3 regions of the Alkalibacter saccharofermentans DSM 14828 genome follow, and region 3 is predicted to be linked to each of the others. Evidence: riboswitches for the same ligand, from Rfam matches in the RefSeq annotation. Region 3 holds a riboswitch; each other region holds the start of a gene.

Region 1 (4,745 bases), on a different contig from region 3:
TTCATGCAAACTCTTTCCAAGGAGTACAAATGGCTGCTGAAGCCGGAGTCGATACCATAGAACACGGATATTACCTCTCTGATGAAAATCTTTGTGCTATGAAGGAAAAAAATATAATATGGGTTCCGACATTGGCTCCCCTTGGGAATATACTATATTCAAACGATAAGAGATACAAAAAGGAAAAAAACGTTATAAGAAGAATCTTTGAGCAACAATGCAAAATGATTAAATCCGGCTATGATATGGGTGTTAAAATAGCTGTAGGAAGCGATGCGGGATCTTACAGGGTTTATCACGGATCTGGTTTTTTTGACGAGTTGATATATCTAAACAAGTCGGGAATAGGGAAAGAAGAGTTGATGAGGATTGCATATAAAAACGGAGTATCGGCTTTGAGGATATCCCAAAAGGAGATTGGGGCTGCAGAGGACAGGATTATAGACGAAAGTTAGGTGCAGAGATGGAAAAAAGCATATTTTCCTGGTTTGGATTTTTTATGCCTATAAAAAGAAGGCTTGAACTGATTAAAAAAGTAGGTTTTGACGGAGTTTCACTATGGTGGGAAGATGAGATATCTCCCGAAATCGTAAAGAAAGAAGATATGCCAAGAATGGCTGTAGACAACGGGCTTTTTGTAGAGTACATCCATGCACCCTATAGCGATGTAAACAACTTATGGACTAGGGATGAAAAAGCTAGAGAGAAAACTTTAGAGCGCTATTTTGGGTATGTTGAGGATTGCCATAAACACGGCATAGGCACACTGGTAATGCATTGTAGCGATAAAGAAAATATCGGATTGGATATTGATGCCGGAATCAAAAGCTTTCAGGACTTGGCTGAAAATGCCAAAAGCGGGGATGTTAAAATAGCGGTAGAAAACACCAGAGACGCCAGTCTGGTGGACATGCTGCTGGAGGAGCTCAAGCTTCCAAATTTAGGCCTTTGCTACGACTCGTCACACGATTGGTTAACAGGACAGACTAAAGGACAGCTGTTTGACAAATGGGCGGAAAGGACCTTTACAACTCATTTGTCTGATAACGATGAGTTAAAAGACAGGCACTGGCTTCCCGGTGACGGCCATGTAGATTGGAAGCTGCTCAGGGGAATTTATTCAAAATCCAATCTCCGCTCCTTGTCTATAGAGGTTACAGGAAGCTGTGAGCCCTTTGAGAACCCGGAGGATTTTTTATCTGCTGCCTATGAAAGACTGGAAAGGATTGCAGGTGGGCTATGAAAGTACTCTTGAATATGGTCAATCATAAAAGCAAACTAGACTGGTTTAAATGCGATTGGACTGACTTTGCTGACTTTCTTGAAGAGCAAAGAATGCACGGCTCCGAACTGATATTTCATGACGACTATGATACCGAAAAAATCCCGAAAGAGATAGCCGTGGGAATGCATTTGAAATACTGGCCTACCTGGCTGGATTTTTGGAGGGGCGATGCTTTGTCATTGGAAAGCCAGTTTATGGGCATGGATAATGCAGAGCTTTATTATGGGGGATCTTCACCAGATGCAATTATCGACCAGTATAAAAGAGAGTTTGATACTGCGAAAAAGCTTGAGGTTGATTACGCGGTCTTTCACGTTTCACACGTTGAAGTAGAGCATGCCTTCACTTGGGATTTTACATATTCTGATGAAGAGGTGCTAGATTGCGCTGCAGAACTTGTAAATCGGGCAGCAGGTGAGAAATACCTTGGGTTTGACTTGCTCTTTGAGAACCTTTGGTGGCCGGGTCTGAATTTTAAAAATCCCGATAGCACCTTGGAGTTTATCGACAAGATAAAGTATCCACAAAAAGGGTTTATGCTGGATATTGGCCATTTAATGATAACCAACCCCGACCTTAAGACTTTGGATCAGGCTTGTGATTATATTCAAAACATGCTAGAAAGAAACAAAGTAGTATTGAAAATGATAAAAGGTATTCATCTTAATCAGTCCTTAACAGGTGATTACTTGAAGCAAAGCGTTGAAAGCAAATTAAACGTCATTAGAAGTGCTGATAGCTACTGGGATGTTTTGAATCTAGCAAGGGAGCATATCGGAAACATCGATACACATCTTCCTTTTATCAATCCTAGAATTAATGAAATCCTGGAACTGATAGACCCAAAGTACCTCGTTTACGAATTTTTACCTAAGGATAAATCGGAACTTAAAAATATGATTAAGATTCAAAACAAAGTTCTTGGAAGATAAGAATTAATTTGTTATAATCTGATTAATCGAATATTAGATTTAAGGTGCCCGGAAGGGAGAATAGGGAATCGGATTAAAATTCCGAGCGGACCCGCCACTGTAAGGAGGAGCGTGTGCATCAGCCACTGGAAACGGGAAGGAGCATAACTGCTGTGAGTCCAAGCCAGGAGACCTGCCTTAAATCTGTAAACGTAAATGATGGTAAAGTTTACGGTCTTGTTTGCATGGATGAGATCGTAAGCTTTTTTTATTCAACAAGCTTTCAAGGCAGAGTATTCAATAAAAACAACGGGAGGAAACACTATGTCGCTATTGAAAGAAACATTATTAAAAATCGAGCCTGTGGATAAGGAAAAAATGTCACAAGCCAGAGAGCATGTAGATGGACTGCTAAAGCCGGTTGGAAGTTTGGGAGTTTTGGAAAACATAGCTATACAAATAGCTGGAATCAACCCAGATATCCTAGGAGGCGAGCTTAAAAAAGCTGTACTGGTATTTGCTGCTGACCATGGTATTTGCGAAGAGGATATAACCAGTGCTCCACAGCCTGTGACCGCCCTTATGACTCACTTTATAGCAGAAGGAAAAAGCGGGGTGGGGGTTATAGCAAAAAAAGCTGGTGCAGAGGTTTTTGTTACAGATGTAGGAGTGAATGCAGAGATTACGAATCCCAAAGTCAGGAATAAAAAAATAAGGTTGGGTACGGGGAATATGGCTAAGCAGGAAGCCATGACCAGATTGGAAGCTGAAAAAAGCTTCGAGATAGGCATAGAAACTGCTCTAGAAATGATCAAAAACGGATATAATATACTTGCAACAGGAGAAATGGGAATAGGAAACACAACTCCCAGTTCCGCGATATTTTCAGTTTTAGGGTCGTTGTCCCCAGAAGAAGTCACAGGCATCGGGGCCAACCTATCAGAAGAAAAACTGGTGAAAAAATCTAGTGTTATACGAGAAGCTATAGCATTGCACAATCCTGATCCAAAGGACCCACTGGATGTTCTTGCAAAAGTGGGCGGTCTGGAAATAGGGGCGATGGCAGGAGTCATGTTGGCCGGTGCAAGCATGAAGGTGCCCGTACTGATTGACGGCTTCATATCATCTGCAGCAGCTGCATTGGCAGTCGGACTCAATCCGGATGTTTATGATTATCTAATCTGTTCCCATAACTCGGCGGAAAAGGGTGCCAAGAAAGGACTGGAATTAATTGGGTTCAAACCCTTTCTTCATATGGACATGAGACTTGGTGAAGGCAGCGGTGCGGCACTGGCGTTCAATATAGTTGAAGCCGCACAGGGAATGTACAACGACATGGGTACATTTTCCCAAGCGGGAATCGACATTGTATGATATTCGACTGAAGCGATTGCAGCCTTTTTTTCATGGTTTCACGCAAGCAGGGTTATATACGACGCTAAAGATACTATTATTGCAAGTCGAAGTATGATAAAATATAGTCAAATGCGTGCAGGCTGAAATGAAAGGATTAGACAAATGAGATATAAAAAAGGCTTTGAGACAAAAGAAAACATCATAAGGGTTGCAAAAAAGATGTTTTATGAAATGGGATATACAAAATCAACGGTACAGAAAATTGCAGATAATGCTAATATTCCTTTGGGTTTGATACCTTATTACTTTAAGACCAAGGATAATATCGTCCTTGAAATTAATTCAAAGTTTTTCTTGGTTGTTTATGAATTTGTAAACAACAGACTCAATATCAAAAGAAATTCGTACCTTAAACTGTATATAGTGACATCGATATACTATGATTTGATACTAAGTGATACCCGAAACAGAAAGTTCTTTTATGAGGTATTAAGAAACAAGTCGAATTTCAGGTCTCTGAGCTTCAGTGTCGAAAGGATATACAAGATGATTGCCAAGGAGTTTGAACTCGATTATGACCAAAAGGATATAGACTGTATTATGATATCAGAGTTCGGAGCCAGAAGAGAGCTGCTTTTAAATTACTGCGAGGGAAACCTTGGCGTGGAATTAGAATATTTGCTAAAGAAGCTTTCTTCTCTTACCGGTAGACTTTTCGGCATCAATGGTGAGATAATTGACGATTATCATAATCAGTGCATGGAGTTTATGAAAGAACATGACTATAGTTATATAAAATTTTTAGCTTAAAAGTAACAGCCGCCCCATATATTCTTCGGGGCGGCTGATTTCATGACCGTTTATTTAAAGAAGTCCTTGCTTCGCCTATCATATAAAGGGAACCGACAAATAAGTAAGCTTCTTGAGAATCTGAGTTCAAAGCCAAAGCTGCGGCAGAATCGATGGATTCTAGTTCTTCGGCACTCATATTTAAATTCACCTTAATGTATTCCGCTAGCTCATGTGCGGGAAGCGCCCTTGGATTCACCGGCGTAACAGTAAAGAATTTCTTGGTAAATGGTGCGATTTCCTTAAGCATGGGACCGTAATCCTTATCTCCTAAAATCCCTATTACAACATTGATTTTTTTATTTAGATACCTAGTAAGAGTCTTAGTCAAAGCTTCAAACCCG
Region 2 (4,745 bases), on a different contig from region 3:
AATATCCTTACTATATGGGGAATTATAAGGCCTACAAAACCTATGATACCTGTCACACTTACAGAAGCTGCTGTAACAAGTGCTGTAGTAACGAGTATTTTCCTTTTTAGCCTTTCAGTATCAACCCCCAATTGGGCTGCTGTATCTTCTCCCAAAAGCATGATATCCATCTCCCTTTGGGTGGAAAATATCACTGCAAAACCTATGAGCGCATAAGGCAGGACCATTATCAGCTGGCTCCAGCTTCTTGCATTGAAACTGCCCATGGTCCAAAATATTATCCGGTGCAGATCATTGGCGAAAACCATCATCAGGGATATTGCTGCAGATAGAAATTGACCGATTGCTATGCCACTTAGCAGAAGGGTGTTTACAGGTACTTTTTTTCCTACCCTTGATATGTTGTACACCAAAAACAACGATCCTGTCGCACCTATAAAAGCCAGTATGGATATTGCATTCAGTCCGAAGATGTAAAACTCCAGCCTGGCCACAATCCCCACAGTAGCACCCAATGCAGCTCCTGATGAAACACCTAGGATGTAAGGATCCGCCATGGGATTTTTGAAAATGCTCTGATACGAAACTCCGCAGATCGCCAAAGAGCCTCCTACGAAAAAAGCAAGCAGTGCTCTCGGAAATCTTATGAGCCAAATGATAGCGGATGCAGATGACTTGATGCCTTCCATATCCATGTCCATTAACAAAATCCTGTTCAGCAGGATCTTTATGGTCTGAATAAAGCTTATATCTGCTATACCTATAGTTGTAGAGAATATCACCACGGCAAAACACAATATCGACACTAACATTGCAAGTTTTTTATTGGATAACTTTTTCACTTGTATCTGCCACCTTTATCTTGTCTTCATAAATATTGAAGTTTTTAAAATCCAGGGGCGCAAAAACAGCGCCCCTGGATCGATTTATTCAAATAACGAAGGGTATATTATCTCTGCGTATAATTCTAGACCTTGAATGACTCTAGGTCCCGGCCTTTGAACGAAATCGTGTTCTTCAATTCCCCAGGGTATGACCACTACTTGGTCGTTTTGGAATGCAGAAACCTCACTTAACCCCGGAGTTTCGTTGAGCTCTTCAATCGTAGGGTATAGGGAAATGTATACTTGGGGATCTGCGTCCACAACCTGCTCTAACGTAAGGGTAGGCCACTGCCCCTCGCCTTTTGCAGCTACATTTTCAGCTCCAAGCTCAGAAAGAATTGAATCTATAAATGACCCGCTTCCTGCAGATATGAAGCTCCCCAGATCTATAAATACCCGCTTCGCTTCTTCTCCTGACACCATGCTTACTATTTCTTGTCTTTTTGCCTGCAAGCTTTCCACAATGTCTGAAGCTGTTTCTGAAACGTTTAGCACCTTGCCCGTCAACTCAATATTTTTTAATACGCCGTCTATATCTTCAGGATTGTACACTATGACTTTGATGCCAGCCCCTTCGAGCAAAATCTTCTCTTCCTCAGGAACTGAACCCGCTGCGAACAGCACGTCCGGCTCAAGCTCCAAGATAAGTTCAGTGTTTGGTCCTGAAAACCCACCTACCACTTCAACTTCTGCAGCTTCTTCAGGATAGTTGCAGAACTCGCTTCTGCCTACTAATTTTTCCCCTAATCCCAATGCAAATATTATTTCCGTACTGCTCGGAGCAACAGATACTATTTTTTCAGGCTCAGATTCTATTACGACCTCATTGCCAAGATCATCCGTTATAGTCAAGGGATAAATGCTATCCGACGATCCTCCTGTTTGATCGCCTCCCTCAGAATTGCTACATGCAGCAAAGCTTACCAGCATTGCAAATGCCAAAAATAAAACTAATGATTTATTTAATTTTCTCATTTATTGCGCCTCCTTTTTTTTTGGTTCTTAATATCTTATGCACAAACAAAAAAATCCCAGCCGCAAGCTGAGAAGGTTTCCAAAAAACACAGACTTCGCAATCCTCCCCTCCGTAGGTAAATAAATTGTCGAGGCAGGTCTCCTGACTTGTGCTTCATCCTTAGTTCTCCTTCCCATCAATTAAGACAGTGGATATTAGAACTTTTGTCCACACTCACAGTAGCGGGGGCTGTAGTGGATTTTAACCACTTTCCCTATTAAGTATTAACACCTTGACTACTACATTTATTAAATTATAGATTTAATGTTACCATAAAGACCAATATTACACAATACCAAGTGAATGAAGATTGTTTCCAAAACCATTGTAATCCTTTTCATAGGCTTTTTCAAAAACCTGATGCTTCGTCATTTCCTGTCTTGTCTTCAGTTTTTAAAAATGAAAAAACCAAGACTTTGGCGAACACTGCGACAAGCAATATGCTTGAAAACACAATCATCCCTTTGAATGACATGCTGACAAAAGGATCTGACATCATCGGCATGAATACCAAGAGCAATCCTAGAGCCAAAACAGCAATAATCAAAACTGCAGATCTTTTCTTAATCTTCATCTCCATCATCCCTCACGATAGTATAGGCAATAATTCTTTAAAAAGCATTCGACGCATTTTGGGCTTCTTGCGCTGCAAATTTGTCTTCCATGAAAGATCAACCAATGATGGGCCTGGGACCAAATCGCTTTGGGTATGGCTTCCATTAAGTCTTTCTCAGTTGACAATACGTTTTTAGAACAGGCTAATCCTATTCTGTTTGCTACCCTAAAAACGTGGGTATCAACTGCTATAGCCGGTATTCCAAAGGCATTGCTCATAACCACGTTCGCAGTTTTTCTTCCAACTCCCGGAAGTGCTGTGAGTTCATTAATATCCATGGGCACTTGGGAATCATGCTTATCTATCAGTATTTTGCACAGCGATAGTATGTTTTTGCCCTTTGTCTTGTACAGCCCACAGCTTTTTATTGTATCCTGAAGCTTTTTCTCTCCCAACTCCAAAATGCCCTCCGGGGTATTTGCCATCTTATAAAGCTTTTCGGTGACTATGTTTACCCTTATATCCGTGCATTGAGCTGAGAGTACAGTAGCTATCAACAATTCGAAGGGAGTGGTAAAGTTAAGCATCGGTCCTGCATTTCCATATTCTGTTTTCAACAATTCTAAAACCTCATCGATTTCTTTTTTGTCTAATTTAAGCATACTCAATACCTCTAGAGTTATTCTAACACGAAGTAAACGTTTTTCATAACTTTTTTTTATTCATGTGAAAAACAGTGATATTAATCAACTGTTATTGGAGAATGAATTCTGATATAATTATTTTTGACTTAAAGTTAGGAGAATGAACATATGAACAACAAAAAAATATTATTTGCGGATTTGGGATTGATTTTAACGGCGTTTGTCTGGGGAAGTGGGTTTGTTGCCACAAAGAACGCTCTTTCAAATTTTTCCCCTACAGACATTATGATAATACGTTTCGGTCTTGCAACCTTGATATCTTTTGTCGTCTTCCATAAAAAAGCGTTAGAATTAAGCTTTAATGACATAAAAGCAGGTGGGATGATAGGAGTTTTTTTGTTTTTAGGATTTGCATTTCAAACAGCAGGCCTCCAGTATACATTAGCAGGCAAACAGGCATTTTTAACAGGCACCAATGTCATCATGGTTCCCTGGATTTATTGGCTGATAAAAAAAGACAAGCCTGATACATACAACCTAGTTGCTGCAATTATGATGTTTGCGGGGATAGCATTTTTAACTTTGGACTTTCAAAACTCCATGTTCTTGAACAAGGGAGATGTCCTGACCCTGATATGTGCATTTTTCTTTGCATGCCATATACTTTCAATTGGCTTTTTTTCCAAATTCTACGATCCGATAAAATTGACCATCATTCAGTTTGCGACTACTTTTCTCATGTCGGCTTTGTGGAGGCTTTCCACGGGAGAACAGGCTTTTTCCATGCCGACATCCTACTTGACGGACGTAGTGTTTTTAGGGGTTTTTAGTACTTTTTTAGCTTTTTTGCTTCAAAACACAGCTCAAAAGCACACAAGCTCCACCCATGCTGCTGTCCTGCTTTCATTGGAGTCTTTTTTCGGAAGCTTCATGGCTATTCTTCTTCTTGGAGATGCATTCTCCCCCAAGATGATTTTAGGATGTGCAATCATATTCATAGCTATAATCACAGCAGAAACAAAATGGCAATTTATAAAACCATATTCAGTAGAGAACCCCGTAGATTGAATACATAAAACCGAAAGGAGCATCATCAATGAACTATCAGCAGGCACTTGAATATATCCATGGCACTTACATGTTTGGCATCAAACTGGGTCTAGACAACATAACTCTTTTGCTAAAATATTTAGGCGATCCCCACAAGAATCTGAAATACGTTCACATAGCTGGAACCAACGGCAAAGGATCAACCAGCCACATGATAAGCAACGCTTTGACAAAAAGCGGCTACAAAACCGGACTATACATATCTCCATATCTCGAGGAATTCACTGAGAGAATTCAAATAGACGGCAATCAGATACCCAAAGAAAGACTTGCAAAGGTCACATCCAAGGTGAAATCTGCCGTAGATCAAATGTTGGCGGAAGGTCATCCCTCACCTTCGGAATTTGAACTTGTCACTGCAATAGGATTCGAATACTTCTCAAATGAAAATGTAGACATCGTAGTGCTTGAAGTAGGCATGGGGGGCCGCTTCGATGCTACGAATGTAATCCCGACACCCGTCGTTTCGGTCATAACCTCAATAGGAATGGATCACACCCAGTATCTTGGAGATACCCTTGAAAAAATCGCATTTG
Region 3 (4,745 bases):
TGCCTTTTTAGCATCGTTGAACCTGTCTAGAGTTCCTACGAGATATCCTGTTATCCTTCTGATTCTTTCAAAGGGTATATGATCTTCCTTCCTGCCACAGGACGGACAAACCTCACCTATCATTCCCGTATATCCGCAAACAGAATCTCTGTCGACAGGATGGTTTATCGATCCATACCCCACTCCTGATTCCTTCATGGCCCTGACGATTTTCTCAAAGGCTTCAAGGTTATTTGAAGGGTCGCCGTCTATTTCTACATATGTGATATGACCGGCATTGGTCAGTTCATGATACGGTCCTTCTATAGATATTTTTTCAAATGCGCTGATCTTATGATACACGGGCACGTGGAAGCCGTTGGTGTAGTACTCCCTATCGGTAACTCCCGGTATAATTCCGTATCGCTTTTTATCCATCCTCACAAACCGACCAGCCGTACCTTCTGCCGGACTTGCGATTAAAGTGTAGTTTAATTTTTCTCTGTTGCTGGCTTCATCCATTCTATTTCTCATGTGGGATATTATCTCGATACCTAGCTTCCTAGCAATATCAGATTCACCGTGGTGATTTCCCGCAAGGGCCTTTAAGCACTCCGCAAGTCCTATAAAGCCTGTAGAAAGTGTCCCGTGCTTGATGATTTCCCTTATCTCGTCTTCGGGGCCCAACTTGTCAGAATCTATCCATATTCCTTGTCCCATAAGGAATGGAAAGTTCTTAACCTTCTTTTGTGCTTGGATTTCGTATCGTTCCCTTAGCTGTGCGATTACCAGGTCGATTTTTTCGTCAAGAAGCTTGAAAAACTCCTGCTTATCTCCCTTGGATTCTATGGCAATAGCCGGAAGGTTTACAGTGGTAAAGCTTAGGTTTCCTCTGCCGTAGGTTATCTCCCTATCCGGATCGAAGGTGTTTCCTATGACCCTTGTCCTGCAGCCCATGTAGGCAATTTCAGTTTCCGGCCTTCCCTCTCTGTAATACTTCAGGTTAAAAGGTGCATCTATAAAGGAAAAGTTGGGGAAAAGCCTCTTTGCGCTGACCTTGCAGGAAAGCTTGAATAGATCGTAGTTCTTATCTTCCTTGTTGTAGTTTATGCCTTCCTTTACCTTGTATATCTGAATCGGAAAAATCGGAGTTTCTCCGTTTCCAAGTCCGGACTCTGTAGCAAGGAGAAGGTTCTTTACGACCATCCTGCCCTCAGGAGTGGTATCAAGGCCATAGTTGATTGAGCTAAAAGGTATCTGAGCACCAGCTCTGCTGTGCATTGTGTTAAGGTTGTGAACAAAAGCCTCCATCGCCTGATATGTGTTTTTTTCTGTCTCTATAATGGCATTCTTGCCTGCAAATCTTTGAATCTTTTTTGCCAAAGCTTTATCCGGCGCTATTTTTTCAAGCTCTTTGAGCTCTTCTCCAAGGTACTCTCCGTTGTCTTCCAAGGTAGGGGAAAGATTTTTTTCTTTCTTTAGCTTTTCTTTTATCTTTATAGCTACATCCATCGAATCCTCAATATCCAAAAGCAGACTCATGGCTTTAGAAAGGTTTACGAAGTAGCATTTCTCATATGTCTTCTTAACCCCTGCTGCCATTGCATAATCAAAGTTAGGTATGCTCTGTCCTCCATGTTGATCATTTTGATTAGACTGTATGGCTATGCATGCGAGGGCTGAGTAGCTGTGTATGCTGTTTGGCTCCCGCAAAAATCCGTGGCCTGTGCTAAATCCGTTTTTAAATAGCCTGTCCAAGTCGATTTGGCAGCACGTGGTCGTTAGGGTCAAAAAATCCATGTCGTGAATATGTATCTCCCCTTTATTGTGAGCCTCAGCATGATCCTTGTTCAGCACGAACATTTCATAAAATTGCTTTGCTCCCTCTGAACCGTATTTCAGCATCGTGCCCATTGCTGTATCTCCATCTATATTTGCGTTTTCACGCTTTAAATCGTTGTCCTTTGCATCCTTGAAGGTAAGATCCTCATATACCTTCATAAGCCTTGTATTCATCTCCCTGACCTTTGTTCTGTCAGCTCTGTATAAAATATATTTCTTCGCCGTTTTGGCGTGACCTTCTTCAATGAGGACTTTTTCCACGCTGTCTTGTATCTGTTCCACTGTGGGTATTTTAGTATTTAGGTCAGTTTGGACATAAATCGCCACTTTTTCAGCTAATTCCATGGCCATATCGTAGTTGTTTCCTTCAACTGCGCTTGCAGCCTTATATATGGCATCTGCAATCTTGCCTATGTTGAAGGGAACCTCCCTGCCGTCTCTTTTTTTGATTTTTGTTATCATCATTATCTCCCTTGTTTTTGATATTTGCCAATAAAAAAACTCCAGACAAAGGTCGGAGCAGTCGAAAAAGACAACGCTTCGCACCCTCTATCGTCCGTAGAGTATCGGCGCTACTCCCTTTGGCAGGTCTTCTGACTTAGTTTCATCGTTCCGGCAGCCTTCCCCTTTCAGGTGGCTATTTGCCAAAACTCATCCATTACAGCGGCGGGACCGTGCAGGAATCACACCTGCTTCCCTTTTCATCCGCGCTTGCAGCGCAGACACCAAATGTACATATATTGTTTGAATTATCATATCACGCACTATATGTTGTGTCAATAATAATGCAGCGTTATTTAAGCACACAAGAAGATCAAATCTTCTTTTGATAAGTTACAGGTGGTGATATAATTTAGTTAAGAGGTGCTCATCACACCTAAAATATTGGGCTCGTACATTATACCAGCTCGAGGGGGATGTAACAATGAAAATGAAAAAGTTTTTGGTTTTTTTGCTTGCAGCATTGCTGATTCTGAGCTTAGCAGCCTGTGGGGGCAATGGGGACACAAATGGATCGCAAGTTACCGACAACGGTGAAGGCTCATCAGAATCCGAAGAAGATATAACCTTTGAAGATTCCTTAAAAGCAGAAGGCATCTACGAAAACTATTATTTCGAGATGGAGGTTAATGTAAATGGGGAAGACTTCCCTACCAGCCAACTCTGGTTTTTAGGTGGAGACATGAAGTTCGAGAACCAGGATCAGGCCATTTTCATTAAGCCTTCAGAGGAACAGATGGGTATTTATACCAAGGAAACGAACCAGCTGGTCTTGATGCCCATATCCGAAAACGAAGATTTTTACACGCCTTTTATAGCCGCCGACGAGATCGAAGAAGAAGTTTATGAGGGTATTTTATACAAAGGTTCTGAAACCTTGGACGGGAAAACCGTGGATGTATTTGAATACGATGCCATGGATGTTTATGCAAAGTACTACATATGGAGGGACACTGGAATAATTGTTAAAATGATAGTCCACTCCGATGAATACGAAAGCGAATACTACTTTAGGAACATGAGAGTAAATGAGCTTACTGCCGATGACCTGGCCTATCCTGAAGATGCGGAAATTATGGATATGAGCGAGTTTCTTGTGCAATAAAAAAAGCGCGTACGCGCTTTTTTTATTCCATACCCGGCTTTAAGACGACCTTTAGCGCCCTTCCGGATTTTATCTCTTCAATACCCTTTACCGCATCTTTTAGAGGAAGCACGTGGGTGACAAACCCATCCACGTTTATCATCTTGCCTGCCACGATATCAAATGCCTTCTTGAAATTGTTTGGACCATATGCAAATGAGCCAAGAACAGAAAGCTCGTTGTAGTGTATCTTGTTGCTGTCAAGAGTGGTATATGGGTTTTCGGCGCTTACGCCCCCAAACAGAACCAGCCTACCCCTTTTTCTTAAAAGGTCGATGCCCTGTGCCTGGGTCTCCACGGAAGGTGTGGCAGATATGACCACGTCCACGCCAAAGCCTTCAGTAAGCTTCATAACCTCTTCCTGCAAGTTGGTTTCCTTGGAATTTATAAAGTCTGTTCCGCTGAACTTTTTTGAAAGCTCCAGCCTGTTTTCATTTATATCGATCATTATTATTTTTTTTGCGCCTCTTAGCTTAGCAATCTCAGAATGGAGACACCCGATAGGACCTGCACCGAAAATGGCAACTGTCTCTCCTAAAGTCACATCTGCAAACTCTTGGGAGTTGATTACAGAAGACAATAATTCCACGATTACGATATCATCGGTTGATACTCCATCAGGAATCTTGATTACCTGTCCACGCTCAAGCCCTATTCCGGGTACCACCATGTAATCTGCAAAGCCGCCTTGAATCTGGTGCCCGTACGTCAATCTGTCGGAGCACAGATGCTGCCAGCCCTTCTGGCAATACCAGCATTTGCCGCAAGGCAAAACGGGATTTACGATAATTTTTTCTCCCTTTTCAAAGCCTTCTACCTCAGAACCTACTTCCACTATCGTTCCTGCATTTTCATGCCCAAGAATACATGGATAAGTCACGTGATGGTGGCCGTGAAAATACGTTCTCACATCCGAACCGCAAAGCCCCACAGAATCGACTTTCAATAACAGCCCATCCTTAGGACATTTAGGCATTTCCACGTCTTTGTATACAAACTTCTCCTTGCCTTCCAAAACCAAAGCTTTCATCTTCTCACCCCATATATTATATTTATCTATGCGTACGTTCTTCCGCCGTCCATAGTTATGACCTCACCATTTATATACCCCGCCATGTCCGATGCTAAAAAGGCAGTAAGATAACCTACCTCCTCAGGCTCGCAAAGTCTCTTGACAGGCACGCTTTCGATCTTTGATTTTAAGTCTCCAGTCTTTCTGTTAATCAAAAGCTCGGTATTAACCATAGTCACAGCAATTGAATTGGTCCTTATATTGTAT

The links. A riboswitch is a leader RNA that binds a small molecule or an ion and turns the genes downstream of it on or off. The one in region 3 is predicted to bind cobalamin.
Region 1: another riboswitch for cobalamin. It lies ahead of cobT (nicotinate-nucleotide--dimethylbenzimidazole phosphoribosyltransferase); the one in region 3 lies ahead of BUB93_RS06225 (anaerobic ribonucleoside triphosphate reductase).
Region 2: another riboswitch for cobalamin. It lies ahead of BUB93_RS07350 (ABC transporter substrate-binding protein); the one in region 3 lies ahead of BUB93_RS06225 (anaerobic ribonucleoside triphosphate reductase).

What each region holds. Positions count from the first base shown of each region.
Region 1 is NZ_FQTU01000009.1:54,541-59,285, forward strand. Features, by position in the region: gene BUB93_RS07305 (amidohydrolase family protein) at 1-455, shown strand, start outside; gene BUB93_RS07310 (sugar phosphate isomerase/epimerase family protein) at 464-1,243, shown strand; gene BUB93_RS07315 (TIM barrel protein) at 1,240-2,217, shown strand; cobalamin riboswitch at 2,243-2,411, shown strand; gene cobT (nicotinate-nucleotide--dimethylbenzimidazole phosphoribosyltransferase) at 2,521-3,570, shown strand; gene BUB93_RS07325 (TetR/AcrR family transcriptional regulator) at 3,715-4,362, shown strand; gene BUB93_RS07330 (bifunctional folylpolyglutamate synthase/dihydrofolate synthase) at 4,403-4,745, opposite strand, start outside.
Region 2 is NZ_FQTU01000009.1:59,692-64,436, reverse strand. Features, by position in the region: gene BUB93_RS07355 (FecCD family ABC transporter permease) at 1-842, opposite strand, end outside; gene BUB93_RS07350 (ABC transporter substrate-binding protein) at 927-1,859, opposite strand; cobalamin riboswitch at 1,975-2,149, opposite strand; gene BUB93_RS07345 (hypothetical protein) at 2,249-2,473, opposite strand; gene nth (endonuclease III) at 2,479-3,117, opposite strand; gene BUB93_RS07335 (DMT family transporter) at 3,268-4,167, shown strand; gene BUB93_RS07330 (bifunctional folylpolyglutamate synthase/dihydrofolate synthase) at 4,196-4,745, shown strand, end outside.
Region 3 is NZ_FQTU01000007.1:75,240-79,984, reverse strand. Features, by position in the region: gene BUB93_RS06225 (anaerobic ribonucleoside triphosphate reductase) at 1-2,283, opposite strand, end outside; cobalamin riboswitch at 2,388-2,566, opposite strand; gene BUB93_RS06220 (hypothetical protein) at 2,747-3,427, shown strand; gene BUB93_RS06215 (zinc-binding dehydrogenase) at 3,450-4,496, opposite strand; gene BUB93_RS06210 (SDR family NAD(P)-dependent oxidoreductase) at 4,523-4,745, opposite strand, start outside.